3 regions of the Ralstonia sp. 22111 genome follow, and region 1 is predicted to be linked to each of the others. Evidence: predicted binding sites of a transcription regulator. Region 1 holds the regulator's gene; each other region holds the start of a gene.

The links. The regulator FliA, encoded in region 1, starts transcription of late flagellar genes. The targets are predictions, from matches to a motif close to CTAAAGTTTNNNNNNNNNNNGCCGNTA.
Region 2: a site for FliA is predicted at 3,956-3,982, ahead of flgM (flagellar biosynthesis anti-sigma factor FlgM). Genes of this name have one in related genera too.
Region 3: a site for FliA is predicted at 6,624-6,650, ahead of flgK (flagellar hook-associated protein FlgK). Genes of this name have one in related genera too.

Annotation. Positions count from the first base shown of each region.
Region 1 is NZ_JBQEPR010000007.1:25,234-35,108, reverse strand. It holds gene flhF (flagellar biosynthesis protein FlhF) at 1-703, shown strand, start outside; gene ACTJK4_RS17850 (MinD/ParA family ATP-binding protein) at 717-1,496, shown strand; gene ACTJK4_RS17845 (RNA polymerase sigma factor FliA) at 1,505-2,266, shown strand; gene ACTJK4_RS17840 (nucleobase:cation symporter-2 family protein) at 2,642-4,069, shown strand; gene ACTJK4_RS17835 (aldose epimerase family protein) at 4,125-5,207, opposite strand; gene ACTJK4_RS17830 (XylR family transcriptional regulator) at 5,204-6,427, opposite strand; gene xylF (D-xylose ABC transporter substrate-binding protein) at 6,707-7,735, shown strand; gene xylG (D-xylose ABC transporter ATP-binding protein) at 7,817-9,376, shown strand; gene ACTJK4_RS17815 (sugar ABC transporter permease) at 9,373-9,875, shown strand, end outside.
Region 2 is NZ_JBQEPR010000004.1:224,152-234,026, reverse strand. It holds gene flgE (flagellar hook protein FlgE) at 1-822, opposite strand, end outside; gene ACTJK4_RS12865 (flagellar hook assembly protein FlgD) at 860-1,516, opposite strand; gene flgC (flagellar basal body rod protein FlgC) at 1,544-1,951, opposite strand; gene flgB (flagellar basal body rod protein FlgB) at 2,161-2,616, opposite strand; gene flgA (flagellar basal body P-ring formation chaperone FlgA) at 3,039-3,896, shown strand; gene flgM (flagellar biosynthesis anti-sigma factor FlgM) at 4,019-4,339, shown strand; gene ACTJK4_RS12840 (flagella synthesis protein FlgN) at 4,479-4,940, shown strand; gene ACTJK4_RS12835 (LuxR C-terminal-related transcriptional regulator) at 5,398-6,114, shown strand; gene ACTJK4_RS12830 (porin) at 6,239-7,300, opposite strand; gene ACTJK4_RS12825 (GntR family transcriptional regulator) at 7,561-8,289, opposite strand; gene ACTJK4_RS12820 (H-NS histone family protein) at 8,400-8,690, opposite strand; gene ACTJK4_RS12815 (hypothetical protein) at 9,158-9,517, shown strand; gene ACTJK4_RS12810 (EAL domain-containing protein) at 9,656-9,875, shown strand, end outside.
Region 3 is NZ_JBQEPR010000004.1:235,856-245,730, reverse strand. It holds gene fliR (flagellar biosynthetic protein FliR) at 1-704, shown strand, start outside; gene ACTJK4_RS12920 (3-ketoacyl-ACP reductase FabG2) at 788-1,516, shown strand; gene ACTJK4_RS12915 (NAD(P)/FAD-dependent oxidoreductase) at 1,516-2,757, shown strand; gene ACTJK4_RS12910 (YoaK family protein) at 2,797-3,540, opposite strand; gene flgL (flagellar hook-associated protein FlgL) at 3,608-4,567, opposite strand; gene flgK (flagellar hook-associated protein FlgK) at 4,634-6,571, opposite strand; gene flgJ (flagellar assembly peptidoglycan hydrolase FlgJ) at 6,687-7,781, opposite strand; gene ACTJK4_RS12890 (flagellar basal body P-ring protein FlgI) at 7,798-8,916, opposite strand; gene ACTJK4_RS12885 (flagellar basal body L-ring protein FlgH) at 8,927-9,679, opposite strand; gene flgG (flagellar basal-body rod protein FlgG) at 9,712-9,875, opposite strand, start outside.

The DNA of each region.
Region 1 (9,875 bases):
GGGCGGCGTGTTTGCCCTGATGGGCCCGACCGGCGTGGGCAAGACCACCACGACCGCCAAGCTGGCCGCGCGCTTCGTGCTGCGCCATGGCGCATCGCGCGTGGCGCTGCTGTCGACCGACAGCTACCGGATCGGCGGCCATGAACAACTGCGCATCTACGGCAAGATCCTGGGCGTCTCGGTGCATGCCGTGAAAGACGCGCAAGACCTGAGCCTGGCGCTGAACGACCTGCGCGAGAAGCACGTCGTGCTGATCGACACCATCGGCATGAGCCAGCGCGACCGCGCCGTGTCCGAGCAGATGGCGATGCTGCATGCCGTGGGCCCGTCGATCAAGCGCCTGCTGCTGCTCAACGCTGCCAGCAACGGCAAGACGCTCGATGAAGTGGTGGGTGCCTACCGCGACGCCAACCTCGCCGGCTGCATCCTGACCAAGATCGACGAGGCTGCCTCGGTTGGCCACGCGATGGACGTGATGATCCGCCGCCGCCTGCCGCTGCACTACGTGTCGTACGGCCAGCGTGTGCCGGAGGACATTGCGGTGCCGAACAAGAAGCTGCTGATCCATCGCTCGTTCCGGGCCGGTGCGGAGCAGTCGTCGTTCACGCTGGATTCGGATGAATCGTTGCTGGTGGCGCAAGGCGCGGTGTTGCGTAACTCAGGTAACCGCGAACCTGGCCTGGCCGCTTTCGATTTCGCCTGACAAGGGGGCGACCATGACGACGCCATTCGCCAAGGATCAAGCCGCAGGGCTGCGGCGCATGCTCGGTCATGCTGCTGCCCGCCGTGTGCTGGTGATCGGTGCGGAAGAGCAGGTCGATGACTTTGTCGACAACCTGCGCATCGCGCTGTCCGCCATGGGCCGCGACACGGCCGTGGTGAACGCCCAGACCATGCTCGCCATGCCCGGCGTGCTCGAGCAGTACGACGAGACGGCGGATGTGACGCTCGTGGCCGCGCATTTCGGCACCCGGGCGCTGAGCACCGTGGCCGAAGCCTGCGACGACGTGCTGCTGACCTTCTCCGATGGTCCGGAAGGCATCAAGAGCGCGTACACGCTGCTCAAGAAAACCGCCGTGCTGCAAGGCAGCGCTGGCATCCGCACCGTGGTGTGCGGCGCGCATTCGGTGGATTCCGCCGTGCGCGTGTTCGGCAACCTGGCCAACACCGTGGGCCAGTACCTGAACACCCGTATCGATTTCGCCGGCTACCTCCCGGAGGACCGGCACGTAGAACTTGCGCTCTCGCTCGGCAAGCCCGTGGCGAGCGCGTTTCCCGCATCGCCTTCGGCCATGGCCTTCCGCCAGCTTGCCGAAGAAATGTTGAGCTGGGCCAGCGCCGAGGCCCAAGCCGGTGATGGCAATGCGCCGTCGCGGGTGGTCATGTCGGCGCGGGCACCGGCACAGCCGGCAGATGAATCGGCGCAAGCAACGTCAATGTCGACAGCGACTCCGACGCTTGGCGCCACCGCACGCGCGGCCGAATTGGTTTATTGAGGCGCAGCATGAACGAAGCGTCAAAGGCAGGCATGGATATGTACACCGCAACCGGTCGCAAGACCAAGTCCGACGAGATGGCCACGTACGCACCACTGGTGCGCCGCATTGCCAACCAGATGATGGTCAAGTTGCCGGCCAGCGTTGAGCTGGACGACCTGATCCAGGCTGGCATGATGGGCTTGCTCGATGCGCTGTCGCGCTATGAGGAAACGCAGGGCGTGCAGTTCGAGTTCTACGCGGCCCAGCGTATTCGCGGCGCGATCCTGGACGAACTGCGCGGCTCGGACTGGCTGCCGCGCGGCCTGCGCCGCAACGCACGCACGATCGAGCAGGCGATCCAGAAGCTGCAGCAGCAGAAGGGCCGCGCGCCCACGGAAACCGAGATTGCCGCGGCGCTGGGCATGTCGCTGGCCGAATACCAGAAGCAACTGGTCGACCTGCAAGGCAGCCAGCTGCTGTATTACGAAGATTTCGACCGCGAAGACGCCGACGCCTTCATCGAGAACCGCGCGCCCGAGAACGACGCCACGCCGCTGGACCAACTGCTGGACCACGACCTGCGCGAATCGGTTGTCGCTGCCATCGAGGCACTGCCCGAGCGCGAAAAGCTCATGATGAGCCTCTACTACGAGCAGGATCTGAACCTGCGCGAAATCGGCGCCGTGATGGGCGTGTCGGAATCGCGCGTGTGCCAGATCCACAGCCAGGCCATCGCCCGCATCCGCTCGCGCCTGCGTGATCGCGCATGGCTGCCGACGCCGACCTGAACTGAGGTCTGCTGAGCGCCACTGACAAGACCTTCTGCTTCACTGGGTTTGTTGGCGGCTCCCGGTTCCAGCTTTACCTGCCAGGTATTTCTACTGCGCGGCCAGCGACTCATGTCGCGGCCGCGCTTTTTCTTTGGCGCGTCGTTCACGCGGGCACGCGTGGTGTGAAGAGGTGGATGACGACGCACATACGTTTAAGAACGCAAAATATGTACACAAAAAACGTATGGAATTGTTGACAGAAAAATGGCGCCCCTCCAAGATTCCGGCAAATACGCGGCATCACGCCGCATGAATGCCGGCGGATGGAATCCGCCCCATCCGCCTAAAGCACGCTCCCGGCATTGACACGAGAGCGGCCCCAGGAGACAGACAATGCGCCAATCCCCCGGCCAACCCTCGCCTTCTTCGTCGACAATCGCCGACACCGTTGCCGATCCCGTCAACGAGTTTCTGCCGCTGCCCCGTCTGTTCGCACTTGGCCTGCAACACCTGTTGGTGATGTACGCCGGGGCGATTGCCGTGCCGCTGATTGTCGGCAATGCGCTCGGCCTGTCGAAGAGCGATCTCTCGTATCTGGTCAATTGCGACCTGTTTGCGGCTGGGATCGGCACGCTCATCCAATCGCTCGGTTTCCTGATCTTCGGGATCCGTCTGCCGGTGATGATGGGTGTCACATTTGCTGCGGTGGCACCGATGATCGCCATTGGCGTGGAGCCCGGCATGGGGCTGCCCGGCATTTTCGGGGCGTCCATCGTTTCTGGTGTGTTCGGCATTGCCATTGCGCCGCTGATGGGCCGGTTGCTGGGCCTGTTCCCGCGCGTGGTGACGGGCACGGTCATCATGCTGATCGGCTTTTCGCTGCTGAGCGTAGGCATCAACTGGGCCGCGGGCGGTCAGCAGATGATTCCGCAGGTGGTCGACGGCGTGAAGCACATGGTGCCGAACCCGGCGTTCGGCGATCCATTCGGCCTGGCCATTGCAGCGCTCGTGCTGGTGACGATCCTGCTGCTCACCAAGTTCGGCAACGCACTGCTGTGCAATATCGCGGTGCTGCTTGGCATCGTGACGGGCACGCTGGTGGCGGCGGCGTTTGGCAAGGTGTCGCTGGCCGACGCCAGCGCCGCGCCGCTGATGACGCTGGTGACGCCGTTCCACTTTGGCATGCCGAAGTTCGAGCTGTCGGCCATCATCTCGATGTGCATCGTGATCGTGATCACGCTGGTGGAATCAACCGGCATGTTCCTCGCGCTGTCGCACGTGGTGGGCAAGCCCATCTCGCGCAACGAACTCACCAACGGCCTGCGTGCCGACGGTCTGGCGACGGTGGTGGCGGGGGTGTTCAACACGTTTCCGCATACGTCGTTCTCGCAGAACATCGGGCTGGTGTCGATCACGGGCGTGCGTTCGCGCTATGTGGCGGCCGCCGGCGGGTTGCTGCTGATCGTGCTGGGGCTGTTTCCGAAGCTGTCTTACGTGGTGGCTTCCGTGCCGCAATACGTGCTGGGCGGCGCAGGCATCGTGATGTTCGGGATGGTGGCCGCAGCCGGCATCCGCATGCTGGGCATGGTCGACTTCCAGCAACAGCGCCACAACCTGTTGATCATCGCCGTATCGGTCGGCTTTGGCATGATGCCGACGCTGGCGCCGGCGTTCTTCCACCACTTTCCTGACTGGACGCACCCGATCACCCACAGCGGCATCGTGATGGGCACGCTGGTGGCCGTGGTGCTCAACGCATGGTTCAACGGCATTCGCGGCTCGCACGAAGTCATGCACGGCGCGGCTGCAGCTGCGCATTGAACATCCAGGCCGCGTGCCTCAGCTCGGCTTAGGTCTGCGGATCAGGTCTCGCGGCTCAGGCTTCTTCAGCAACTGACACGCGGTATGCGGTGTGCTGCCGGTAGACCTGGCCCGGGCGGAACATGACCGTTTCCGCATCGGGCATGTTGACCTGGTTCGGGAACGCGCTCGCTTCCAGGCATAAGCCGCTGCGTAGCGCGTGCGTGCCGGCCAGCTTGTGGCCCGAATAGAACTGCAGCCCGCGCTGATCGGTGAGTACCGTCAATTCGCGCCCGCTGCCGGGGTCATACAGCCGGGCGACCGGGCGCACCTGCGAGCGCCCCTCCGGCGCTGTATTGCGCAGCACAAAGCAGTGGTCGAACCCGCCGGCCTGCGCGAGTTGCGCGTTAGGCCAGTCCAGCCGTACCCCGATGGGCGCACCCTGGCGAAAATCGAACGCCGTGCCCGCAACGCTGGCTGTTCGTGTCGGGATCAGCTTGGCATCGACTTCCAGATACGCGTCGGCATCGATCGACAGGATGTGGCCCTTGATGTCGGTGCCGGGCTTGCCGCTCAGGTTGAAATACCCGTGGCTTGTCAGGTTGATCGGCGTGGGCGCATCGGTCCGGGCTTCGTAGTCGATCGACAGCGTGCCATCGTCGTCAAGCGCATAGCGAACCTGGACGGCGACGTTGCCGGGGAATCCCGCATCGCCTTCCGGGGAGTTGAGCCGCATGACCAATGCGCCGTCGTGATCCTCGGCGTGCCATAGCGCCCGATGAAACCCGCTCGCCCCCCCATGGAGCAGATTGCCGCCTTCATTGCGATCGAGGGCGTAGTCGATGCCGTCGAGCGTGAACCGCGCGCCCGCAATCCGGTTCGCCCAGCGTCCGATCAATCCGCCCAGATAGCCTGGTGATTCAAGGTAGGCGGCAGGCGTCGCGTGGTTCAGGAGAATCTCGCCCAGGCGCCCGCCTCGGTCAGGCGCTTGCCAGGAGACGAGCGTCGCCCCCAGGTCGCTGATCGAAACGCGCATGCCCAAGGCATTGCGCAGCGTGAACAGCCGAACCGGTTCACCGCCCGGCAGTTGTCCCCATATTGCTGACGAGATGGCGCCGTCGAGCGGCGCGTGTGCGGACAGCGCTGACGCGATGCTCATGATTGGCCCTCTGTGATGGTGCGTTCCTGGTATTCGCGTGGCGTGCAATCCAGCTCGCGTCGGAATACGGCGTGCATGTATTGCGGGGAGGTAAAGCCGCAGCGCACCGCCACCTCGGCGGTGGCGACATCACGGCTGGCCAGCATGTGCTTGGCGGCGTCGAGCTTATGGCGAAGGATTTCCTGGTGCACGGTGCAATTCAATTCACGACGAAAGTGTTCTTCGAGCGATGACCGCGAGATACCGACGTAGTCCGCGACCTGCTCGGTCTTGATTCCCTGGCAGGCGTACTGCCGGATGAAGTGGCGCGCGCGCATGACATACGGGCTGGCAAGCGGCTGGTGCCGGGATGACGCCAGCACATTGATGCCCACCGGCGGCACGAGAATCTGCCGGCCTGCCAGGCGGGCACCGCCCAGCATCTGATGCAGCAGGTGTGCGGCCGTGCGACCCATCTCCACGGTGCCCTGAATGACGGACGACAACGGGATGCGGCTCAAGGTGCGTGTGAGCGGATCGTTGTCGATGCCGATGATGGCGACTTCCTCCGGCACGGCCAAGCCTGCCGTCATGCAGGCCTGCAGCAGGTGCCGGGCCCGCGCGTCGGTGACGGCAATGACGCCGATGGGCTTGGGCAACGCACGCAGCCATTCAATCAATTGACCGATCGCCTGATGCCAGGTCGGCGCGCTGGTCGAGAGGCCCCGGTAAATCTCCTGCTCAATCGGGGCGGTGGGATTGTCCTGCCGGCGCAAGCGTGTAAAGGCGAGTTCGCGCTGCTGTGCCCAGCGGTTCTCTGGCGCCTGGGGCAGGCTGTACAGCGCAAAGTGCTGCAGGCCGGCTTCGATCAGGTGCCGGTAGGCCAGCGCGACCAGCTTGCCGTTGTCCGTTGCGACATAAGGCTCCTTTGCCGGGTATTGCGTTGCATCTTCATACGATGAGCCGACGGCCACCACCGGTAGCGGGCAACCGCGCAGCGCTTCGGCGACGGCGGGGTCGTCGAAATCCGCAATGATGCCGTCGCCGTCAAAGCGCTCGATGCCGGGTAGGCGGCAGCGGAAATCCTCTTCCAGAAACAGGTCCCACGTCACGCGGGTGGAGCGCATGTAGTCGCCAATTCCCGCGATGATCTCGCGGTCATACACCTTGTTGGCATTGAACAGCAGCGCAATGCGATGAATGCGCGCGTGCTGCGATGGATCGGACGGTTGACGGTGCATGGTGGCTCGGGCCGCTCGCGGTGGCAGGGGTTGCCAAACGGCTGCAGCGCTGGGGCGTGCAGCGCGCTTGCACATTCTATTGGCTGCGTGGGGCGCTGTCAGACGATCGCAGCGGGGTGGCAAGAAATGTTAGGGCGGTTGGGCAATTTCGTAATTGCCCGTGCTGAGCGGCCGCATCACCATGCGATGGCCGTCGAGCCGGGCGAGATCACTATTGCGGCGCACCACGCGCACCGTCGGCCTAGGGGTATCCACCAACAATAGAAGATGGAGTGAGACATGAAATCGAACCAACGCCGTAGTGTTCTGAGGGCCGCCTTTTGCGGTGCAATGCTCGCCAGCCTGTCGATTGCAGCGCCGCTGGCGCACGCCAGCAAGGCGCATCCGGAAATCGGCTTCTGTATCGACGACCTGCGCGTGGAGCGCTGGTCGCGCGACCGCGACTACTTCGTCGCCGCCGCAGAAAAGCTGGGTGCCAAGGTGTCGGTGCAATCGGCGGATGCCAGCGAGCAGCGCCAGATCTCGCAGATCGAGAACCTGATCTCGCGCGGCGTCGACGTGATCGTCATCGTGCCGTTCAACTCCAAGGCGCTGACCAATGTGGTGGCCGAAGCCAAGAAGGCCGGCATCAAGGTGGTGTCGTACGACCGCCTCATCCTTGATGCAGATGTTGACGCCTATATCTCCTTCGACAACGAGAAGGTGGGCGAGCTGCAAGCGCAGGGCGTCTACAACGTGCGCCCGAAGGGCAACTACTTCCTGCTGGGCGGCGCACCGACGGACAACAACGCGAAGATGCTGCGGCAGGGCCAGATGAAGGTGCTGCAGCCGGCCATCGACCGTGGCGACATCAAGGTCGTTGGCTCGCAATGGGTGCCGGAGTGGAGCGCCTCTGCGGCGCTGGGTATCGTCGAGAACGCGCTGACCGCGAACAACAACAAGATCGATGCCGTGGTCGCATCCAACGACGGCACGGCCGGTGGCGCAATCCAGGCGCTGGCTGCGCAGAAGCTGGCCGGCAAGGTACCGGTGTCGGGTCAGGATGCTGACCTTGCCGCCGTCAAGCGTGTGATTGCCGGCACGCAGACGATGACGGTCTACAAGCCGCTCAAGCTGATTGCTACCGAGGCCGCGCAGCTTTCCGTGGCGCTCGCCAAGGGCGACAAGCCGAAGTTCAACGCGCAGTACGACAACGGCAAGAAGAAGGTCGACACGGTGTTGCTGCAACCCACCCAGCTCACGAAGGACAACGTCAACCTGGTGGTGAAAGACGGCTTCTACACGCAGGCTCAGATCGGCGGCCAATAAGGTCGCGCAGTCAGGGCCACTTTGTGCCGGCGACGAGCCAACGCTTTGTCGCCGGCCGCGTTCGTACCTCAAGGACGAGGCATGTCTGAACCTCTGTTGCAGATGCGCGGCATCGTCAAGACGTTTGACGGTGTGAAGGCGCTCGACGGTATCAACCTGGTTGTGAGGCCGGGCGAGTGTGTCGGCCTGTGCGGCGAGAACGGCGCCGGAAAATCAACGCTCATGAAGGTGCTCTCCGGTGTCTACCCGAGCGGCACCTGGGATGGCGAAATCCTGTGGGAAGGGCAGCCGCTGCACGCAAGCGGTATTCGCGATACCGAGCGCGCCGGCATCGTCATCATCCATCAGGAACTGATGCTGGTGCCGGAGTTGTCGGTGGCCGAGAACATCTATCTCGGCAACGAAATCACGCTGCCCGGCGGGCGCATGAACTACGCGGCCATGTACCAGGGCGCGGACAAGCTGCTGCGTGACCTGAACATTCAGGGCATCAACGTGGCGCTGCCTGTGATGCACTACGGCGGCGGCCATCAGCAATTGATTGAGATCGCCAAGGCGCTCAACAAGCGCGCCAAGCTGCTGATCCTGGACGAGCCATCGTCGTCACTTACGGCGGCAGAAACGCGCATCCTGCTCGACATCGTGCGCGATCTGAAAGCGCGCGGCATTGCGTGCGTCTATATCTCGCACAAGCTCGACGAGGTGGAGGCAGTGTGCGACACGGTCACCGTCATCCGTGACGGCCGCCATGTGTCGACCGCGCCGATGGACGCGCTCACCACCGACCGCATCATCGCGCAGATGGTCGGGCGCGAGATTACGCAGCTGTTCCCGCGTGAACCGCATCCCATCGGGGAGGTTGTTTTCGAGGCGCGCAATGTGACGTGCTATGACGCGAACAACCCGACTCGCAAGCGGGTCGACGATGTGTCCTTTTCGGTGCGGCGTGGCGAAATTCTTGGCGTGGCCGGGCTGGTCGGTGCAGGGCGCACAGAACTGATGCAGGCGGTGTTTGGCGCGTATGAAGGCGCCAGCGAAGTCGAGCTTGTACTTGACGGCAAACCGTTGAAAGTCCGCGCGCCACTTGATGCCATTCGTGCGGGTATCGCGATGGTGCCGGAAGACCGAAAACGTCACGGCATCGTCTCGCTGATGAGCGTCGGACACAACATCACGCTCGCCGTCCTCCAGCGTTTTTCGCGTCTCGGGCGCATTGATGGCGCGGCCGAACTCGACACGATCCGCAAAGAGATGCGGCGGCTTGCCGTGCGTGCCGCGCATCCGATGCTGCCGATTGCCAGCCTGTCTGGCGGCAATCAGCAAAAGGCCGTCCTCACCCGGATGCTACTCACCGAGCCGCGCGTCCTGATTCTGGATGAGCCCACGCGCGGCGTGGATGTCGGCGCCAAGTACGAGATCTACAAGCTGATCGGCGACCTCGCCAAGCGCGGCATGGCCATCATCGTGATCTCGTCGGAGTTGCCCGAAGTGCTTGGCATTTCGGACCGCGTGCTCGTGATCGGCGAGGGGGAACTGCGCGGCGACTTCGTGAACGACGGACTGACGCAGGAACACATTCTGACCGCCGCCATTCAGCCGGCGCGGCATGCAACAACTTTCCACCAGGGTGGCCAGGCATGACTTCTCAAACGAGCCCACAAGCCACGGGCGGGGTGGGCGATTCGCGCAACACGTTCAAGGCAAGCCAGCGCCTGAGGCAACTGTTCGCACGCTACAAGATCCTCGCGTTGCTGATTGCCGTGGCCGCGATCTGGCTGTTTTTTTCGATACTGACCGACGGTGCGTTTACGTCGGCCCGCAATCTCTCCAATCTGCTGCGGCAGATGTCGATCACAGGGATGCTGGCCTGCGGGATGGTGTTCGTGATCATCGCTGGCGAGATCGATCTCTCGGTCGGATCGCTGCTTGGCCTGTTGGGTGGCGTAGCTGCCATCCTGGACCAGGGACTGGGTTGGCCGATCACGGCGACGGTGCCCGTGGTGTTGCTGCTCGGCGTGGCCATGGGCCTGTTCAACGGATGGTGGTCAACCTACCGGGGCGTTCCGTCCTTCATCGTTGGCCTGGGCGGCATGCTCGCGTATCGCGGCATCCTGCTAGGCCTCACACATGGCTCAACGAT
Region 2 (9,875 bases), on a different contig from region 1:
GTCGTTGTAGCCGCCGCCGTACTGCGTGGTGCCCGTGAAATCCATGCTCGCGATGCTCATCCCGGGGAAGGCCGTGGCGATCTTGCTTGGCGTCGAGGTGAGCTGGCCGCTGCTGTTGAACGTGAGCGACGTCACCGGGTTGCCGCCGGTCGGGTTGTTGCCGTCAACTTGCGAGTACACATCCCAGCCCGAAGCGGTGCGCACGTAGTAATTGGTCAGCATGTGGGCCGTGCCCGTGCCGTCGTACACCTGTTCCGAAACGGAGTGGTTGAACGTTGCCGAGTTGGTGGGCGAGAACGGCGTGGTGGTCGGCACCGTGGCGGCGGCGTCCAGGTTCACGCCGAACGCCGTGTTGGTGGTGGCCAGCGGCGCCAGGTCGTTGACGGGAATCTTCAGGTTGGTCAGCACGGCGGTGTTGACCTTGCCGGTGGAATCCACGCCGTAGCCGGTCAGGTTCTGGCCGGTGGCCGAGATGATGAAGCCGTTCTTGTCGGTCTGGAACTGGCCGTTACGCGTGTACGACACCTGGCCGCTGGACGGGTCGACCATGCGGTAGAAGCCCGTGCCGTTGATGGCGATGTCCAGCGGGTTGCCGGTGTTGGTCACGTTGCCCTGCGTGAACGACTGCGACACCTTGGTCACGCTCACGCCCTGGCCGATCTGGTTGTCGGACGCACCCACCAGCGAGCGTGCGTACACGTCGCCAAACTCGGCGGTCGATTTCTTGTAGCCGACAGTGTTGGCGTTTGCCACGTTGCTGCCGATCACGTCGAGGTTTGCAGAGGCGGCGTCGAGACCGCTGAGGCCTTGCTGGAATCCCATAATGTTCTCCCGTAGATAAAAAAGCGGGTTCGACCCGTTACTGAATGGTGGTGACGTCCGACAGCTTGGCCGTGTTGCCCGAGGCCAGTTGCAGCTGCGTCGTTCCGTTGGTGATGGTCACGCCCGTTACCTTGTCGGCGCCGGTGGCGTTGGCCGTTGTGATCTTGCCGCCAAGCGTGGCGGAAACCGAGATGGAGTAAGAGCCGTCGGCCACCGTGGTGCCGCTGTCGTTCTTGCCGTTCCAGGTGTAGTTGCCGCTGCCGGCGGACATCTGGCCCAGATCGACCGAACGCACGGTGTTGCCGTTGGCATCCTTGATGGTCACGACCACATCGTCGGCGCCGTTGGGTACCGAGATGCCGAAGTTGGCCGTGCCGGAGGCCAGCGTCAGGTTGGACGACGGCACCTGCACGGTACGGCCGATCAGTGACGAAGCCTGCGTGGCCGCGCTCTGCGTCGCCATGCTCGACATGGTGGTGTTCAGTTGCTGGATACCGTTCACAGTGTTGATCTGCGCAAGCTGCGAGGTCATCTGCGAGTTGTCCATCGGGTTGAGCGGATCCTGGTTCTGCAACTGCGCGACCAGCAACTGCATGAACGTGTTCTGCAGATCGGTGCCGCTGGTGATGGCAAGCTGGTTGCCGGAGGTCGTGCTCGAGGTGCCGGTGGTGTTGCTGGTTGAGCTGACGGTCATGTTCGTGTCTCGCTAGGAATGTGCCGCTTACTGGCCCAGGGTCAGAGCCTTGGAGGCCATCGTCTTGGTGGTGTTGGCGACTTCCACGTTGGCCTGGTACGAGCGCGACGCAGAAATCATGTTGACCATTTCGTCCACCACATCGACGTTCGGCATGGTCACGTAGCCGTCGGCATCGGCCAGCGGGTTGCCCGGCTGGTGCATGCGCTTCATGGGGGTGACGGTGTCTTCGACCACGCGGTCGACCGACACGCCCGTGGCGTAGTCGTCAGACTCCTGCACGGGCGAGAACACCACCTGCTTGGCGCGGTACGCCTTGCCGTCCGGGCCCGTCACGCTTTCGGCGTTGGCCAGGTTGGAGGCGACCACGTTCATGCGCTTGGACTGCGCGGTGAGCGCGCTGCCAGCTACATCCATCACCTTGAATAGCGACATGTTGATTCCGATGTCTTCAAATACTGTTGCCGGCATGGCTGCCGGACCGATCCGGTTGTTCTGTATGGCGGCTTGCTCCGGACCAATTTTTCCCGGCCCGGAGCGCCACACAGTTCCCGCCCCTCTTTCGCCGCGCGTGACTGCTGCGCGGTCGTCTTAATGCCTGTCTGCTGCTCTTGATGCTCTTGCTGCTGTTGCTACATCGCGCGCTAGCTGTTCTGAATGGCCGCCAGCATCGACTTGATCTTCTGCGTCACGATGCTCAGATCGGCCTCGTAGCGCACGGTGTTATCGGCAAAGCGCATGCGCTCGCCATCCATGTCGACCGTGTTGCCGTCGATGGACGGCTGCTGCGACGTGCGGTACTGCACTTCACCCTGCAGCGCCTTGGTTTGCTGCGACAGCGACGCCTGCATCAGCGACACATCGCCAGCCGGTGCGCCATCCACTGTCAGGTGCCCCGCAGCCGTTGCCGTCATCGGCAGGCTGTTTCCGCTTTGCTGGCCGACCGCCTTCTGCAGCGCCGACTGAAAATCGAAGTCGCGCGCCTTGTAGTTGGGCGTATCGGCGTTGGCGATGTTCGAGGCCAGGATCTGGTGACGCTGCGAGCGCAAGTGCAGCGCCTGCTCCTGAAAACCGAACAACTGATCCAGCTTGTCGACCATGTCTGTCATTCCTTGCGTGTGGCGTCCTGGTGATTGCTGCCACCCGCCGGGGTTGCGTTCTGTATTGCGTTTGTGTGTTGCGCGTTCCCTTCGGCTGGAGAACTCGGCATCAGCGGCCCCTTCAAAACCGCCGATGCCGTCTCCAAAACCGCTGAACCGCTTGTCATGCTGAGTTGCCGTCATGCAACCTCAGTGGAAAAGACCTGTCTGCGAATCCAGAGATTGGCCGGGAAACCCTCCCCCGGGGCAGGCTGTACGGCCAGGAACCGCACAACGCCAGGGACTTCACCACGTTGCAAAGTCTAGGGGCGGGTGTGCAAGACCATTCGTCCGAATAAGGGGGGGATTGGCCGACATTTCCGCATTTGGCGCTCGCGCACGCGTGGCTAAACTTCACCGGACTTTTGATGAAGGGGCTCTCCATGTCCACGCGGTTTGCACGCAGCGCGCACCACCCGACCCAACCTGCCGCCACGGCCACGCCGCTGGCTGGGCGCCAGCGCAAGCTGTTGTTGATGCTGGCGCTGGGCCTGCTGGCCAGCGCCGTGCACCCGATCCTGGCGCACGCACAGGGCATGGTGCGCGTCGGGTATCCGCCCGCCCAAGCCGTACAGCAACCCATGCAGCCCACCACCATCCAGGGGCCGAACGCCATTCAGATGCAGATTCAGCAGCAACTGCAGTCGCAACTGGACATCCTGGGCGGCACAAATGAGACGGGAGCGCCACGTGCGTCGGTGGAGGTCGGCCCGGTAGATGCCCGCGTGGCCAACCAGCCCTGCGACCAGATCGACTTGATGCTGCCGGCGGCCAACCGCCTGCGCGGCCGTATACAAGTGGGCGTGCGCTGCCGCTCGCCGCACGCCTGGGCGGCTTGGGTACCGGCCACGATTCAGATTACGGGGACGTATTACGTCGCTTCGCACCAGCTCTCGCCGGGCAAGACGCTCGATATGGGCGATCTGGAAGCCCGCACGGGCGACCTGTCGATGCTCCCGGCCTCGGTCGTGCAACAGCCGGCCGATGTGGTGGGGCGTGTACTGCTCACGAGCGTGGCCGCCAATCAGCCGCTGCGCGCCGAAAGCCTGCGCCTGCCAATTGCCGTGCAAGCCGGCCAGACCGTCAAGCTCATCGCCGAGGGCGGCGGCTTCCAGGTCAGCAGCGACGGCCGGGCCTTGAACCAGGCCGCCGTGGGGCAGGTGGCGCAGGTGCGCACCGCCAACGGCAATGTCGTCTCGGGCATCGCGCAGTCTGCCGGCGTCGTGGCAATCCAGTTCTAAGATCAGATTGATAACGGCAGATCACTTTTCGACTGTGATGCTTGATCGATACCTGCCGCTAAAGTTTGGGCCGGGGTTGGCCGATATGGGTGATAGGATGAACGCGCTCTTCGGAGACACCCGTGAAAATCAACCATATCGTGAACAACACGCCGGCCGTTGCGCCGACCAAGGACGCTGCGTCCGGGTCGACGCGCGCGACCGGTTCGTCCCCGGCCGCTACGACGGCTTCGGGCACCACGCGCCACACCGGCGATGCACCGTCGCTGTCGGTCCAACAAGTCTCGCGCCAAGTGGGCAGCGGCGACTTCGACGCCGCACGGGTCGAGCAGATCCGCAGTGCCATCCAGAACGGCACGCTCAAGATGGACGCCGGCAAGATCGCCGATGCGGCGCTTTCCGACGCGCAATCGCTGCTCTCCACGCGCTCCAAGAAGGTCTGACGGGGGTTTCCCGTCGTCCGTCCCCTGTATTTTCTGACGCCGCCGGTCCGAGAGTTTCCGACTCTCGACCGATCGCGGCGGGGCGGTGTGCCAGCCGGCGGCTGCCCAAGCTTCCAAGCCTGAGCCTGAGGTAGTCACCATGGACAACACACTGCTGATCCGCACCCTTGCCGACGAGCAGGAACTGCTGCGCGCAGCCACCCTCACCCTGGATGCCGAAGCGCAGGCGTTGCGCGATGGCGACATGGTCGAACTCGAGCGCATCACCCAGACCAAGCAGAAACAGCTCGCCGCGCTGGGCGAAGCCGACCGGGACCGCCGCCTTTGGTGGGCCCAGCACGGCGGCGCCGATCCGTACGGGCTGGTCAAATACCTGCGCACCGATGAGACTGCCAGCCGCCTGTTCGACGAGAACCTGGCCCTGGCCCGCCTGCTGCGCCAGCGCAACATCGACAACGGCACCCTGATCGACCTGCGGCTGCGTGCCACGCAGAACGCGCTGTCTGTCCTGCATGCTGCCAACAACGGCGGCGGTACACCCTACGGCCGCGATGGCAAACAACCGCTGTCGATGCCACGCTTCTCGGTCGTCGCGCAATAAGCCACCACAACACGTTTTTTGGGTACAAAAGCCCCGCTTTACGCTTACGTCAATGGGCGTGAAGTGGGGCTAGCTGCTGCTGCCTGATCCTGCTATGTATAGAGGGGTCTAGCACACCACCGATCGGGGTAAACAAAAAGGTTTACATCCCATTGATGGGTGCAACAAGCATGCTGGGGATTTATTCTGCGATTTTGGCGGGGTTAATCCTCCGCGCCTGGCGACATAAACAAGAAAAACCGGAAGGATTTGCGCCTGAATGGCGTGCCAAGGTTTCGGCCCGGTGGCACCGCACTGCGGTGACTGCCGGTTGAACGGGGAAATATACCGAGACCGCACGTCAGAAGCATTTCCACACGCACGCCCGTGTTGATTTTCGACCGGCTGGTCCAAATAGACGCGGCAACGAGCTGATTCCGGAAATGGGCAAACAAACCATAACCAGACAGGCGGCGCAGTGAAATCAATCGTAGTGGAGGCACACCCTTTGGTGCGTGCCGGCGCGACCCATGTGTTGCAATCCTTGCCGGCCATCACCGAAGTGGTCAGCGTCGAGCCGGACGAAGCTCTCTTTGAAAACCTCGCGGCGCATGCGGACGCCGAACTGGCCCTGATCGGCCTGCCCTTGCCTGGCATCGACGATCTGCCAGCGCTCTCCCGGCTGCTGCAACAGCCGCATCCCCGACATGTCGCCGTACTGGGCGAAACCGATTCCGCTGCGCACGTGCGCACGCTGATGCAATTGAATGTGTCGGCCTATCTGCTGAAAAGCTATTCCGGCAAATTGATTGCAGCGGCATTGGAATTGGTGCTGGCGGGCGGCCGTTATGTGCCGGCATCGATCGTGCTGACACGGCCTGAAGCGATTGCGGCAGGTTCGGCCAACGGTAATGACGATGGCGCGTTACTCGGCCTGACGCAGCGTCAATATGAAATTCTCGTCTTGCTCTCGCGCGGGCATCCGGTCAAAACCATCAGCCGCATGCTGAGTATTTCCGAGGCGACAACCAAGGCGCATATCAACGCGCTGTATCGCCGGCTGGAAGTGCGCAGCCGTACCGAGGCTGTGTTCGTGGCCACGCAGCGCGGCGCCATGCTGCTGAATCAGCCGAACATTGGAGCCGAGGCCCCGGCGCCGCTATCGCCGCCGTTGCGCCTGGCGCGCACCGGCTGACACCGCCGCCCTTTCGGCTTTTCCGCATAACAAAAAACGGCGCCCGGAATCCGGACGCCGTTGCAAATATCCGCCCACGCTGTCGAGACGCGGGCGGTGACAAGGAAAAGCAGAACGCGAAGGCTTAGAACTTTGCGCGGATGCCTACACCGAAGGTGTCAGCCGTCGAGAGATCCGACACCTTGTCGCGGAAGTAAGCCGCATACACATCGGTGCGCTTGGACAGCGAATAGTCGTAGCCCACCGCCCACGTGTTGCGCTTCACGTCAGCCGCACCCGAGGTCTTCGTATAGGCATACGATGCCAGCACGGCGCCCGGGCCCACCGGAATCGACACGCCCAGCTGACCGCCGTTGCTCTTGGCGTCGCCGGTGCTGATCGTGTTCTTGATGTACTGGTATTGGCCGTACAGCTTGACCACGCCAAAGTCGTACGTGGCACCCAACTGCCCCGCCGTCTGGCGCGCAAAGCCAGCCACCAGGCTGTTCAGGTCGCCAGGCGCGCCGTCGTAGCGCACCTGCTGGAACGCCGCCGTGGCCGCAAAGTTGCCACGGAAATACAGCAGGCTGCCGCCCCACTTGTTCTGACCGTTGTGGCCGGCTTGCTCGCCCGCGCCGTAGATCAGGTTGGCCGTCAGGCCGCCCATGTCCGGCGTGGAGTACATGATCGAGTTGTCCCAGCCCGAATCGCCCACCAGGCCCGAGATGCCCGCGGCGCCCGTACGGCCGTTGCCGAGGTAGGTGTGGAACACCATCGGCGAGAACGTGTACGAATCGATGAACGGGTTAAACAGGATCGTCGAAACGAAGTACGGCGGGGTGTTACGGCCGAGCTTGATCGAGCCCCAGCTGTTCGACTGCAGACCGACAAACGAATTACGTGCGAAGAAGTGGTCGCCATCAAAGCGGCCAGACTTGCCCGTGTCGGGGCGGAAGAACGCTTCCAGCGTGAAGATGGCCTTCAGGCCGTTGCCCAGGTCTTCGCTGCCCTTCATGCCCCAGTACGACGTCGACATGCCGCCCGAGTTGACACCCCAGGCGCGGTCCTGGCCCAGGTTCTTGGTGGCGCCCGCCCAGGCATCCACCTGGCCATACAGCGTCACAGACGATTGGGCCTGCGCCGCGCCTGCAGTCAGGGCCGCCGCGGCAGCCAGTGCGGCCAGCGAAAAACGTCGCTTGAGTTGCATTGTTGATTTCTCCCTCTTGTGGTTCCGGTGTGTTGAATCGACTGAATCAGCGTTGAGGCGGCGGGTGGCTCAACCCGCCGCCGCTGAGATGGGGCCGTGAATGCAACTGCCGTGCCAATACGTTGTCGGCAAAGCGTCGCTTCACAAATAAATACGTTTTCTGGGGAAGGGGCGCAGACTAGCTTGAATACTTTAGGCGGACAAGTCCCCATCGCGGGGTGTGTGGCGCCGTTTCTGCACCGGTCTGGCGCAGTGCGCTTTCAGTCGTTTTGGAGCACGCGGATGTCGACTTCGCGTGTGTAGCGCTCGGGGGAAAAATCGCAGTACGTGAGGGAGATCGGCACGTCGGCCACGCTGTAGCCAATGCGGCGCACGCGCACGAGCGGCACACCCGCTTGCACGCCGAGCTGGGCGGCCTGGTGTGCATCGGCCACACAGGCAAGCGGCGCCTCGCGTGAGCGCGCGATGGTCAGGTTGGCGCGCTGGAAGACCTGCACGAACAGGCGATCTTCAAAGTCGCGCGCCTCCAGCATCGCCGCCAGCCGCGTCGTCAGCCACGTGCGCAGCAGCATGATCGGCTGCCCCTCCACCTGGGCGCGCCGCTCGACAAACGCCACCTGCGCGCCCGCCGCCAGGTCGAGCGCGGCGGCCACGGTCTCGTCGGCCGCCTCCAGTCGAAAAGCACTGACCGTATAGACCGCGCCGGGCACGTATTCGAGCGCCGCATCTGACTGGCCCGGCGCATACAGCACCGGCCGATGCGGCCCCACGCGATCGAGCACCACGCTGCGCTGCCCCCGCGAGCGCTTGAGCAACCCGCGGGCCGCCAGCTCATTCAGCGTGCGGCGCGCCGTCAAGCGCGAGACGCCATAGCGCTGGGCGACTTCGTTCTCGCTGGGCGCGATGCTGCCCGCCGGCAGCGTTCCGTGCAGGATGTCGAGCCGAATGCGGTCGGCCAGTTCGAGGTATTTGGGCAGGCGGGGCGTCATGCCGTCGTTATACAGGAACGACCATCGGGCGCAGCAATGCAAATGGCCCACCGGACAGGTGGGCCATTTGCATTGCGCGCTTGCGTACGCGTCAGGCGGAGCCTGGCAGATCAGGCGATCAGGAATTTATCGCGGTTCTTGCCGATCCAGGCCGGAGCACGGCCGCGACCGGACCACGTTGCGCCCGTCTTCGGGTCACGGTACTTGGCCGGCACCGGCGCTTTCGCACCGGCACGGCGGCCGCGTCGCTGAGCCAGGCCCAGGTCTTCAGCCGTCAGGCCATATTCGGCAACCGTCTGGCGCACTTGCTGGATCACCGCTTCCAGCTCCTTGGCACGCGCAGTTTCGATCTGCTCTTCCAGTTTGGCCTTTTGTGCAATCAATTCCTTGTATGTCGCCATATGCGCTCCCAATAAATTCTGGTGTGAAGTCTGGTGTGGATCAGATATTAGATCAATTGTATTCATAACTGAAATCAAATTTCAACGTTTTTGATCCTGCCCCTTCAAACCGCGCCACTAAGCCGGGAATCAACTCGTGACACACCGGATGCTCAGTTTCAACCGGAAAGTCGGATTGACGTATCGGATTAGCGTACGCGATCATGCAAGGCCACAAACTGGTATCGCGCTGCATTTCAGTGCCACCACCATAGCAAGCGCCGCCGGGTCCCGCAATTCCGGCTTTTGCCGCAAGCGGCAATCCGCAGCATCGCAGCAGTACAGCAAACGCAATATCAATTCATATGCAAGTCGCCGGCCAGGTGTGCCATTGCACCGCGATGGCGCTCGCCAAGGCATGCCCATTTGGCGTGGCCGTAAAACGATTCAAAGCACCACCTTCCAGGTTGCAGTTGGATGAGACAACGATGAATTCGCTCTTGCCACGTCGTTTTTACTATCTGCTTTTGGTCTTTGGCGCGCTGGTCGGCTCCCTGTTTGTTGCCGCGACGTTTTTCTTTCCCGAACGTTCAGCCGAACGAATCAGCGCCTACTTCATCCTGACAATGGGAACATGCGTTTTGATGTGTGCAATCGGGGGAGCACTGACGCATCGCTGGATCGATCAGCATTTCGCCGCGCCAGAACGTGGGAATGGCGCGGATACCGAAATAGAACCGGCCCCCCCGACCGAGCCGCAGCAAACCGTTTTGAAACCCGTAACCCAAAAGAGCCACAGCGAGGTCGACAAAGCGCGCTCGGAATGTGTTGTATCGACCACAAACTAGACTTTGCGCCGCGCACGACTTTTGCGCATGATGAAGAGCATTGCCCCCGGCTTCCAGTAGCCGGCGTTCTCGTGGCCAGCGTCGCCCGAGGTCCATGCTGAGTGAGATATTGGGCAATACCTCAGGTTGGAGCGTGGGATGCCAGACGAAATTTCCTACCCGTTGTCGGCGCAAAGCCTTCCGGTTCCGCTCTATGTGGTGCTCGAAGGCCGCATCGTCTTTGCCAATGCAGCCGGCGTTTGCATGGTGCGGGCGCTTTCGTCCGACCAACTGCTCGGCGAGCCCTTTTCGCGCTTCTTCCAGGACGTGCCTGCGTGGCTCGAGACCCATGCCGGCGGCGACACCGATGCAAGCCCGC
Region 3 (9,875 bases), on a different contig from region 1:
CCCCGTTTGCCAATACCGAGATCCCGACGTCGATCAAGGTGGCATTCGGCGTGGTCATCACGGTGGCGCTGGCGCCCATGCTGCCGGTGCCCGCAGGCGTGTCGGTGGGCTCGTACGAAGGGCTGTGGATCACGCTGGTGCAGGTGTTGATCGGGCTGGCGCTGGGCTTTTGCGTGCAGCTCGTATTCTCGGCCATCAGCGGTGCCGGCGAGGTGATGTCGGTGCAGATGGGCCTGGGCTTTGCGTCCCTGCTCGACCCGACGCAAACCGAGAGCAGCATGCTGCTTGGCCGCTTCCTCAGCCTCACGGCCGTCACGGCGTTCATTGCCGGCGACGGCCATCTCGTACTGCTGCACGCCCTGTTCGACAGCTTTACCGCCCTGCCCGTCTCGGCGGCGCCGCTGGGCAACCCGGGCTGGCAAACGCTGGCCGGCGGCGGCACGATCGTCTTTGCGCTGGCCCTGCGCATCGCCCTGCCCATCATCGCGATCATGATGATCGTCAACCTTGGCTTTGCCGTGCTCTCGCGCACGGCACAGGCGCTCAACCCGTTTGCGGTCGGCATCGCCGCCACGCTGGTGGTGGGGCTGATGCTCGTCATGGTGATGATGACGTCGCTGGCGCCGGTGGTGGAGCGGTCTGTGATGGATGCGCTGGACTTGGGTGGGCGGGCGTTCAGCGAGTTCAGTACGCTGCCTCGATAGGCACCGCGCGCCAGCAGCAATACCTGCCGCGCGTGCGATGATCGCGGTATTCCGCCGACCGATCTTCAAGGGAGTCTCACCACATGAGCCGCCGCGTTCTTGTGACGGGTGCCAGCCGCGGCATTGGCCGCGCCATCGCCTACCAATTGGCCTCCGACGGGTTTGACGTGTCCGTGCATTGCCGCAGCGGCCGTGCCGAGGCCGAAGCCATCGTTGCCGACATCCAAGCCAAAAACGGCAGCGCTCGCGTGTTGCAATTCGACGTGCGCGACCGCGCCGCATGCCGCACCGAGCTTGACGCCGACGTGGAAGCCCACGGCGCCTACTACGGCATCGTCCTGTGTGCCGGCGTCACCCGCGACGCCGCCTTCCCTGCCCTGACCGACGAAGACTGGGACATCGTTCTCGAGACCGGCCTGGATGGCTTCTACAACGTCGTCCATCCGCTCACCATGCCGATGGTGCGTTCACGCAAGGGAGGGCGCATCGTCACCATCGCATCTGTCTCTGGGGTGATGGGCAATCGCGGGCAGGTGAACTACAGCGCTGCCAAGGCCGGGCTGATCGGCGCAACCAAGGCGCTGGCCGTCGAACTGGCGTCGCGCAAGATCACCGTCAACTGTGTGGCACCAGGCCTGATTGAAACCGACATGCTGGCCCACATGGAACACATCGACCAAGCCCTGCAAGCCGTGCCGATGCAACGTGTCGGCCAACCCGCAGAGGTGGCTTCCGTGGTCGCCTTCCTGATGTCGGATGCAGCGTCGTATGTGACGCGACAAGTGATCGGCGTAAACGGAGGCATGATCTGATGACCGCTGAAGCAACACACGTCGACGTCGCCATCATCGGCGCCGGCCCCTCCGGTGCTGTTGCTGCGGCCTTGCTGCGAAAGGCGGGCCACAACGTGCTGGTGCTCGAACGCCAGCAATTCCCGCGCTTCTCCATTGGAGAAAGCTTGCTGCCTCAAAGCATGGCCTACCTTGAAGCGGCAGGCATGCTGCAGGCCGTTGTGGAAGCAGGATTCCAGTACAAGAACGGGGCGTATTTCGTACATCAGGACAAGCACGCCTCCTTCGATTTCCGAGACAAGCATTCAGCGGGCTGGGGCACGACGTATCAGGTCGAACGCGCGGTGTTTGACCAGACGCTGATCCGGTGTGCGGCCGAGCAGGGCGCGGAGGTTCGCTTTGGCCACACCGTACGCTCCATGCATCCTGGCGATGCACCTGTGCTGGAAGTGGAAGACGAAGCCGGGGTCGCTTACGCCGTTCATGCCCGCTTGGTACTGGACGCAAGCGGCTTTGGCCGCGTGCTACCACGCCTGCTGAATCTTGAAGCGCCGACCCGCATGCCAACGCGTGCAGCGCTCTTCACGCACGTGCGCGACGCCTTACCGGCCGGCAGTACCGATCGCGACAAGATCTGCATCGCTGTCCACCCGGAGCGGCGCGATGTCTGGTATTGGATGATCCCGCTGGCCAACGGTCGCTCTTCAGTCGGCTGCGTAGCCGAAGCGAGTTTTCTCGACGTACCGGAGGCAGAACGCGAAGCGACGTTGCGCAAACTGATCCGGGCCGAACCCAATATCGCAGCGCTGATCGGCGATGCGCCGTTTCTCATGCCCGTGCGCCAGATTGGGGGCTACGCCGCCAACGTGGAGCGTCTCTACGGGCCGGGCTATGCGTTGCTGGGCAATGCTGGCGAGTTCCTGGACCCGGTGTTCTCGTCAGGCGTAACGATTGCATTGCGCTCGGCGGACCTGGCGGCGCGCGTCCTCGTACGCCAACTGAACGGCGAAACCGTCGATTGGCTTGCTGATTACGACAAGCCGCTGCGCAAAGGCGTCGATACGTTCCGCGCTTTCGTTGATCGGTGGTACTCGGGCGAGTTACAGGACATCATTTTCCACCCGCGCCATTCGCCGGGCATCCGCCGCATGATCAGCGCCATCCTGGCGGGCTACGCCTGGGACGAAACGAATCCGTTTGTGGTCAATCCAGAGCGGCGTCTGAATACGCTGCACGAGGTATGCCGGCGGGAAATGACCTGACGGAGGCGCCGCGCGCGGGCCGATGCAGCCCTGGCCCGCTTACCGCCTGCGCGCCAACAAATCATCCACCACCGGCACAACGGCCAGCAGCATCAGGATGGATGCCAGCGGAATCGTGGCGGCATAACCCAGATACTTGAAGCCCAACGCGCCCGCCACGCCGCCCACGAAGAACATCCCCAGCAACGACGCCAGCAGTCGCAGCTTGGGCCGATTGGCCACGACGGCCGGCAGGTTGCGGTGCCCGTGGTTCCAGTAGAGCGCCTTGCCGACTTCGATGCCGATGTCGGTGGCCAGGCCGGTCACGTGCGTGGTACGGATCTCGGCTTTCGAAATCTTGGTGATGATGGCGTTCTGCAGCCCCATCAGGAAGCACAGCAGTGCCACGGTGGCCGGCACGAACACGACCCGGTATTGCCCCAGCGATGTGCCCATCAAGCCGAACAGCAACAGCAGCGCGGCTTCGAGCATGAGCGGCAACGCGAATTCGCTCTGCGTGCTGCGCCGGCGGCCCCAGTTGACGAGCACCGCCGTGCAGGCGGCACCACAAAGGAATGCCAGCAGCGAAGCGAATCCGGCGAGCACGAGGACGATATCGCCCAGCACGAGCGCGTCGGCCATCGTCGAGACGATGCCAGACATGTGCGAGGTGTATTGCTTGACGGCGAGAAATCCGCCTGCGTTGGCGGCGCCCGCCACGAAGGCCAGCGACTGACCGAGGCGCCGGTTGGCGTCCTCTGAGCGTTCTGGGCTGGTCAGGCGGCGAAGATACTGGATGGGCATGACCAGTCCTGACGGTAGGTGAGCCGACATGATACGCCGCGCCACCCCACCGTCTGCCCGCGCCGCATCAAGGATTGATGTACTGGAACAGCGACATGCCCTGCATGGCCGTGAACGTCTTCTGCGCGGCCTGCAGCGACACCTGCTGCTGAGAGAACTGCGAGATGGCGGTGGTGTAATCCACCGACTGCAGCTTCGAGATCTGCTCCTTCAACTGCTCGCCGTAGTTCGAGCCGCTGCTGTTGAGCGTTGTGATCTGCGCTTGCTGCGTGCCCACCGTCACCTGCGCTTGCAGGGCGACCTGATAAGCGTTGTCCAGATTGCCCTGCGCCGTCTGCACGGCCTTTTGCAGGTTCGCGACGTCGGTGGCCTGGGTGGCAGCGTTGATCGGGGTCGACAGCGCCGTGATCAGGTTCTCGTACGTCTTGAAAATGCTCTGGTTGGTGTTCGGGTTGGACGTATCCGAGTTGGGGATGCGCACGAACACCGAGTCGCCCGACACCGAATTCGGCATCGAGATGTTCTGCGAAACCTGCACTACCGGCGGCTGACCGCTGCCGACGTACTGCACGGAACCGCTGGTGCTGGTGAAAGGATCGGTCGTGCCGTTGGCACCGCCAAACAGGGCCACGCCTGACGCATCGCGCTGGTTGGCCGTCGACAGTAGCTGCTGATACTGCTGCTTGACCTGCGCCAGCACGCCAATGCGCTGCGAATCCGTCATCAGCGAGGTGTTGGCCCCCACCAATGTCTGCTTGCCTTGCTGCAGCGTGGTCACCAGGTTGGTGAGCGCCGAAGACACGCTGGTCAGGCGTGCGTCGGTGGTGTCGCGATTGGCTTGGTACTGATCGTTGGCGTCCTGCGTTTGTTGCAGTTGCGCCATCTGGCCGAACGCGCTGGGGTTGTCGCCCGCGCTGTTGAGCGCGATGCCGCTCGCAATCTGCTGCTGCAGCGTGAGCAGGTTCGATTGCGTGTTCTGCATCGAAGCGGAAGACGCTGCAAAGAATTGGGCGCTACTGACTCGCATGATCGGTCCGGACGAAGGGCTTTAGGACGTTATCGGCAGGCGGGGCGATTTCTTCAGCTGCCCCGATCAGCCGCCGGCAATCGACAGCAGGCTGTCGAACAGCGAATTGGCCGTCTGCATCACCTTGGCGGAGGCCTGGTAGGCCTGCTGGTACTTCATCAGGTTCATCGCCTCGTCATCGAGATTCACCCCCGACACCGACTGCTGCTGTTGCGTGGAGCTGGCCAGCAGCGCCTTCTGCGAGGTCAGGTTGGTGCTGGCGCGGTTGGCCTGCACACCCACCTGGGTGACGAGGTTGTTCCACGCCGAGCCGATCGAGGTCGTGCCGCCGTCCAGCAGGTTGCTGTTGCGCAGCTTGGCCAGCGCGCTGGCGTTGCCATTGTCGGTGCTGTTGGCGGTGTTGGCCGAAATGGTGAACGTGTCGCCGTTGCCGGGCGAGCCCGAAAGCGTCATCTGCACGCCGTTGAAAGCGTACGTCGCGCCCTGCGTGTACGGCGCCGTACCGCCCGTGTACGTGGTCGACGTACCACCCACCGTGACAGTGACACTGCCCGGGAACCCCGACAGCGAGCCGCCGACGGCCGAGCTGTACGTCAGGTTGATCGGCGACGTGAGCGGCGAGCCGGCATACGTGCTGTCCACGCCCAACGACGACACCGCGGCGCTGCCCGTGTTGTTGCTGCCCTGGTTGAGCACCACGGGCGAGGCCGCCGCCACGTTGTGGTAGTCGGTGGTGAGCGTCTGCATGGTGGCGGCCGCGTTGGCGGTCGGGCGCACCAGGAAGGAGTCACCGCTGTTCATCGTGCCCGACAGGTTCAGCGTGACGCCGTCGATCGTGGTCGGCCAGCTCGACACCGTCACGGAGCCGGAGCCGTCCGGATAGTGCGAAACGGTGTAGGCGCCGCCCTGATACTTGACCTGGTAGTCGTAGCCCTGCCCCGCATTGGCGTTGGTGATGCTGGCCGTGAGCGTGCCGCTGCCGGTGTTGTTCGTGCTGGGCGCGACGCTGGGGCTGGCCACGGAGAAGAGGTCCGTGCCCATCTTGCCGTTGGCGTCCATGCCGAGCTTGTTCTGCGCATTCACGTCGGCCGTCACGGCCGTGGCCAGGCGGCCCAGGCTGTTCTGCGCCGGAATGAGCGTGTTGTTGCGGAAGTCCATCAGGCCGCCCAGCGCACCGCCGCCGAGCTGGCTGTCGTCGATGTTGACCGTACCGCCGGGGCTCTTGTAGCCCACCGACAGTTGCGTCGGGTCGTACTGCGACGGCACTGCCGTCAGCTGGTAGCTCTGGTTGCCTTGCACCAGCGCCTGGCCGTTTCCCACATAGATGTTGAACTGGCCGTCGCCGGTCTGCACCACGCTCGCCTTGATCGACTGGTTGAGCGTCTGCACGAGCTGGTCGCGCTGGTCACGCAGGTCATTGGCCGGCTGCCCGGTCGACGCTTCCGCCTTGGAAATCTGGTCATTCAACGAGGCGATCTGCTGCGCGGTGCCATTGACGGAGCTGATCTGCGTCTGCACCTGCGTATTGACCTGGTTGTTGAGCGAACTCAGCTGCCCGGCAATCGAATTGAAACGGCTCTGCAGGCCGGCCGCAGCGTTCAGGAAGACCTGGCGCGCGGTGGTGTCCGACGGCTTGGAGGCCAGGCCATCGGCGGCGTTGAAGAAGCTGGTGAGCGACGAAGTCAGGCCGCTGTTGCTGTCCGACATGTACTTGCTCAGGCCCGAGACCAGGCTGTTGAGCTGGTCGGCCGCGCTGGTCGACGCCTGGCCGCTCTGCACCTGCGCCGTCAGGAACTGATCATAGATGCGCTTGACGGTCGTGACGTTTGCGCCCTGGCCGAGATAGCCCACGCCGGCGTACAGCGGAATGTTTTCCGTCTGCACGGCTTCCTGGCGTGAATAGCCCGGCGTGCTGGCGTTGGCAATGTTGTTGCCGGTCACTTGCAGGTTGATATCGGCAACCCGCAGGCCGGACGCGCCAATATTCAGAAGGGAGCTGCTCATAGTTGTCTCGGTGCGGGCGGCACGAAGCCGCCGAAATAAGCTCTAGAAACAACATCGGCCGGACAAGCGGAAACTTGAGCCGACCGTCGTCGCCAAAATATGCTTTTTAAATCACTCAAACGATCTGCTTGAGCACCGCCATGATCTTGTGGGCGTAGTTCGGGTCGGTGGCGTAGCCGGCGCGCTGCAGCCCCTTGGCGAACGACGCCGCATCGTTGCCGTTGCCGGCTGCCACGACGTTGCTGTAGCGCGGGTTGTTGGCCAGCAGGTTGGCGTAGTCCTTGAAGGCCTCGGCGTACGAGCTGTACGCGCGGAACTTCTCCTGCACCTTGTGGGCGACGCCGCCGATGTATTCGGTGGTGGTCACCGTGGCAGTCTTGCCGGCCCACGAGCTGCCGGCCTTGATGCCGAACAGGTTGTGCGTATTCGTGCCGTCGCGTGCCTTGATCTCGCGACGGCCCCAGCCGGACTCCAGCGCCGCATGCCCGATCATGAAGTTGGCCGGAATGCCGGTTTCCTGCGCGGCCTGCGATGCGTGGCCGATCAGCTTGTTATAGAAGCTGGTCATGCGCTCGCCGCGCGGCTCGGACGCCACCGTCGACAGGTCAACCTCGGGCGGTGCGCTCGGGGTCTGTGCCTGCGCATCTGCCTGCTTGCGCAGGGCGGCCAGTGCACGCTGCACGCGCTCCTCCAAGCCGGGGCGCGGCACGGTGCTGATGCCCGAGCCGTCGTCTTCCGTGCCCGGCGCCACGGCGGCCGCCATGCTGTTGAGCGACGAACGCGCGATGGCCTTGGCGGCATCGCTCGTGGCACCGGCGGCACCAGCAGCACCCGGCAGCGCGGTATTGGTGGCCGTTGTGTTCGACAGGGCGGTGTTCACCTTGCCGCCTGCATCCGGGTTCACATGCGTGGCCTGACGCAGCATCTGCTTCAGAAGCTGGTCTGCAACGCCCACGCCGCGCGAGGCCATGGTCTGCGAAAGCTGCTGATCGAGCATCGACGTGTACATCTTGGTCGACGACGAATCGAGCGGCCCGTTCTGCGGCGATGCATCGCGCATCTGCTTGAGCATCATGTTCACGAAGATCGCGTCGAACTGCTTGGCGACGGTCTTGGCGGCGCCGGTCGGATCGGTACGCGCCGTTTGCTTGAGCGACTCGAAACCCTTGGAATCGAGCGCCAGGCGGCTGGTGAGGTCGGTTTGGTTCATCGTGGCCTCCCCAGCGTCAGATGATTTCCAGATCGGCGCGCAGCGCGTTGGCCGCTTTCATCGCCTGCAGGATCGAGATCAGGTCTTGCGGGTTGGCGCCAATCGCGTTGATGGCCTTGACCACGTCCGCCAGGTTGGTGCCACCCCTCACGTTGATGAGGCTACCGCCTTGCTGCTTGACCTCGATGTTCGAACGCGCTGCGGCCACCGTCTGCCCTTGCGAGAACGGCGCCGGCTGGCTCACCACCGGGTCCGTGCTGATGGTGACCGACAGGCTGCCATGCGCCACCGCGCAGGGCTCTAGCTTGACGAGCTGGTTCATGACCACCGAGCCCGTGCGGGCGTTGATCACCACACGTGCGGCGGCCAGCGCCGGCGTCACGTCAATGTTCTGCAGCTTGGCCAGGAAGCCGACGCGGTCCGACGCCAGGGCCGGTGCCCGGACGTTGATCGTGCGGCCGTCCGCGGCTTGCGCCGTATCCGTGCCGAACTGCTTGTTGATGGCGGTAACGATGTTCTGCACGGTGCCGAAATCCGTCGTGCCGGTATCGAGCTGGATGCTGCCGGCCTCGCCCACCGAGGCCTGCACGGCGCGCTCCACCGTGGCGCCATTGGCGATGCGGCCGGCGCCAAGCTGGTTGATCTGCACCTTGCTGCCGTTGGCCGATGCGCCTGCGCCGCCAATCACCACGTTGCCCTGTGCCAATGCGTAGAGCTGGCCGTCCACGCCCTTGAGCGGCGTGAGCAGCAGCGTGCCGCCACGCAGGCTCTTGGCGTTACCGATGGACGACACCGTCACGTCGATGGTCTGGCCCGGCCGCACAAAGGCGGGCAGCGTGGCCGTCACCACCACGGCGGCGGTGTTTTTCAGCTGGATGCTCGCGCCGGCCGGCACATTGATGCCGAACTGCGTGAGCATGTTGTTGAAGCTCTGGACCGTGAACGGGGTTTGCGTGGTCTGGTCGCCGCTACCGTCAAGGCCCACGACCAGGCCGTAGCCGATCAGCGCGTTGTCGCGCACGCCGGCAACGGTGGTCAGATCCTTGATGCGGTCAGCGTGTGCCGTGCTCGGAACAACCGCCGAAATTGCGCTCAGTGCCACCAGGGCCGCGCCGATGATGCGATGCAAAGTCATGGCAGATCCCTCAGAACGGTGACACGGTCAGGAAGAACCGCGACAGCCAGCCCATCTGCTGCGACTCGGCAACGTAGCCCGTGCCGCGGTATTCCATGCGTGCGTCCGCCACCTGGGTAGACAACACGGTGTTTTGATTGTTGACGGTGGTCGGGTTGACCACGCCAGAGAACTTGATCGACTCGGTGCCCTGGCCCACGGCCATCTGCTTCTCGCCGCTCACCACCAGGTTGCCGTTGCCCAGCACTTCCACCACCGTCACCGTAATCGTGGCCGTGAAGTTGTTCTGTGCACCGTTGGCGCCCTTGCTGTCGAATTTGTTGGCGTCGCTGGCCGACACACCCAGCAGAGAGAGCACGCCCGCGTTCATGCCGGCGAAGGTCGGCACCGAAGCGCTCATGCTGCCCGTGCGGTTGACGCTGCCGGAGGTCTGCTTGCTGGCCGCCGTGTTCTCGGTGATCACGATCGTGATCGTGTCGCCCACCATGTGTGCGCGGCGGTCTTCGAACATGCCGCGGAAACCACCGCTGCCCGATGCCACTTCCTGGTAGATCGCCCCGTTCTGGCGCGGCGCCATCACCGGCATCGGTGGGCGCGCGGTTGTCGGACCCTGCACGATCGGGGCCGGCGGCGGCAGCATGCCGCACGCCGTAGCGAGCAAGGCGGCCGTGCCAAGCACGGCCAATCGAACGACTCGAACAGCCGGCACAGCGCGGCCGCTGTGCTTGCCATTCTGGAGCGAGTAAACCGGGGGGGTATGCATCGCACTACATCCTCAAAAACTGCGCCGTCAGCTCAAAGCTGAGACAGCTTCTCCAGCATCTGGTCCGACGTCTGGACCGACTTGCTGTTGATCTCGTACGCACGCTGCGTCTGGATCATGTTGACCATTTCTTCCACCACGTTCACGTTGGACGTTTCAACGTAGTTCTGATTGAGCGCGCCCACGCCGTTCGAGC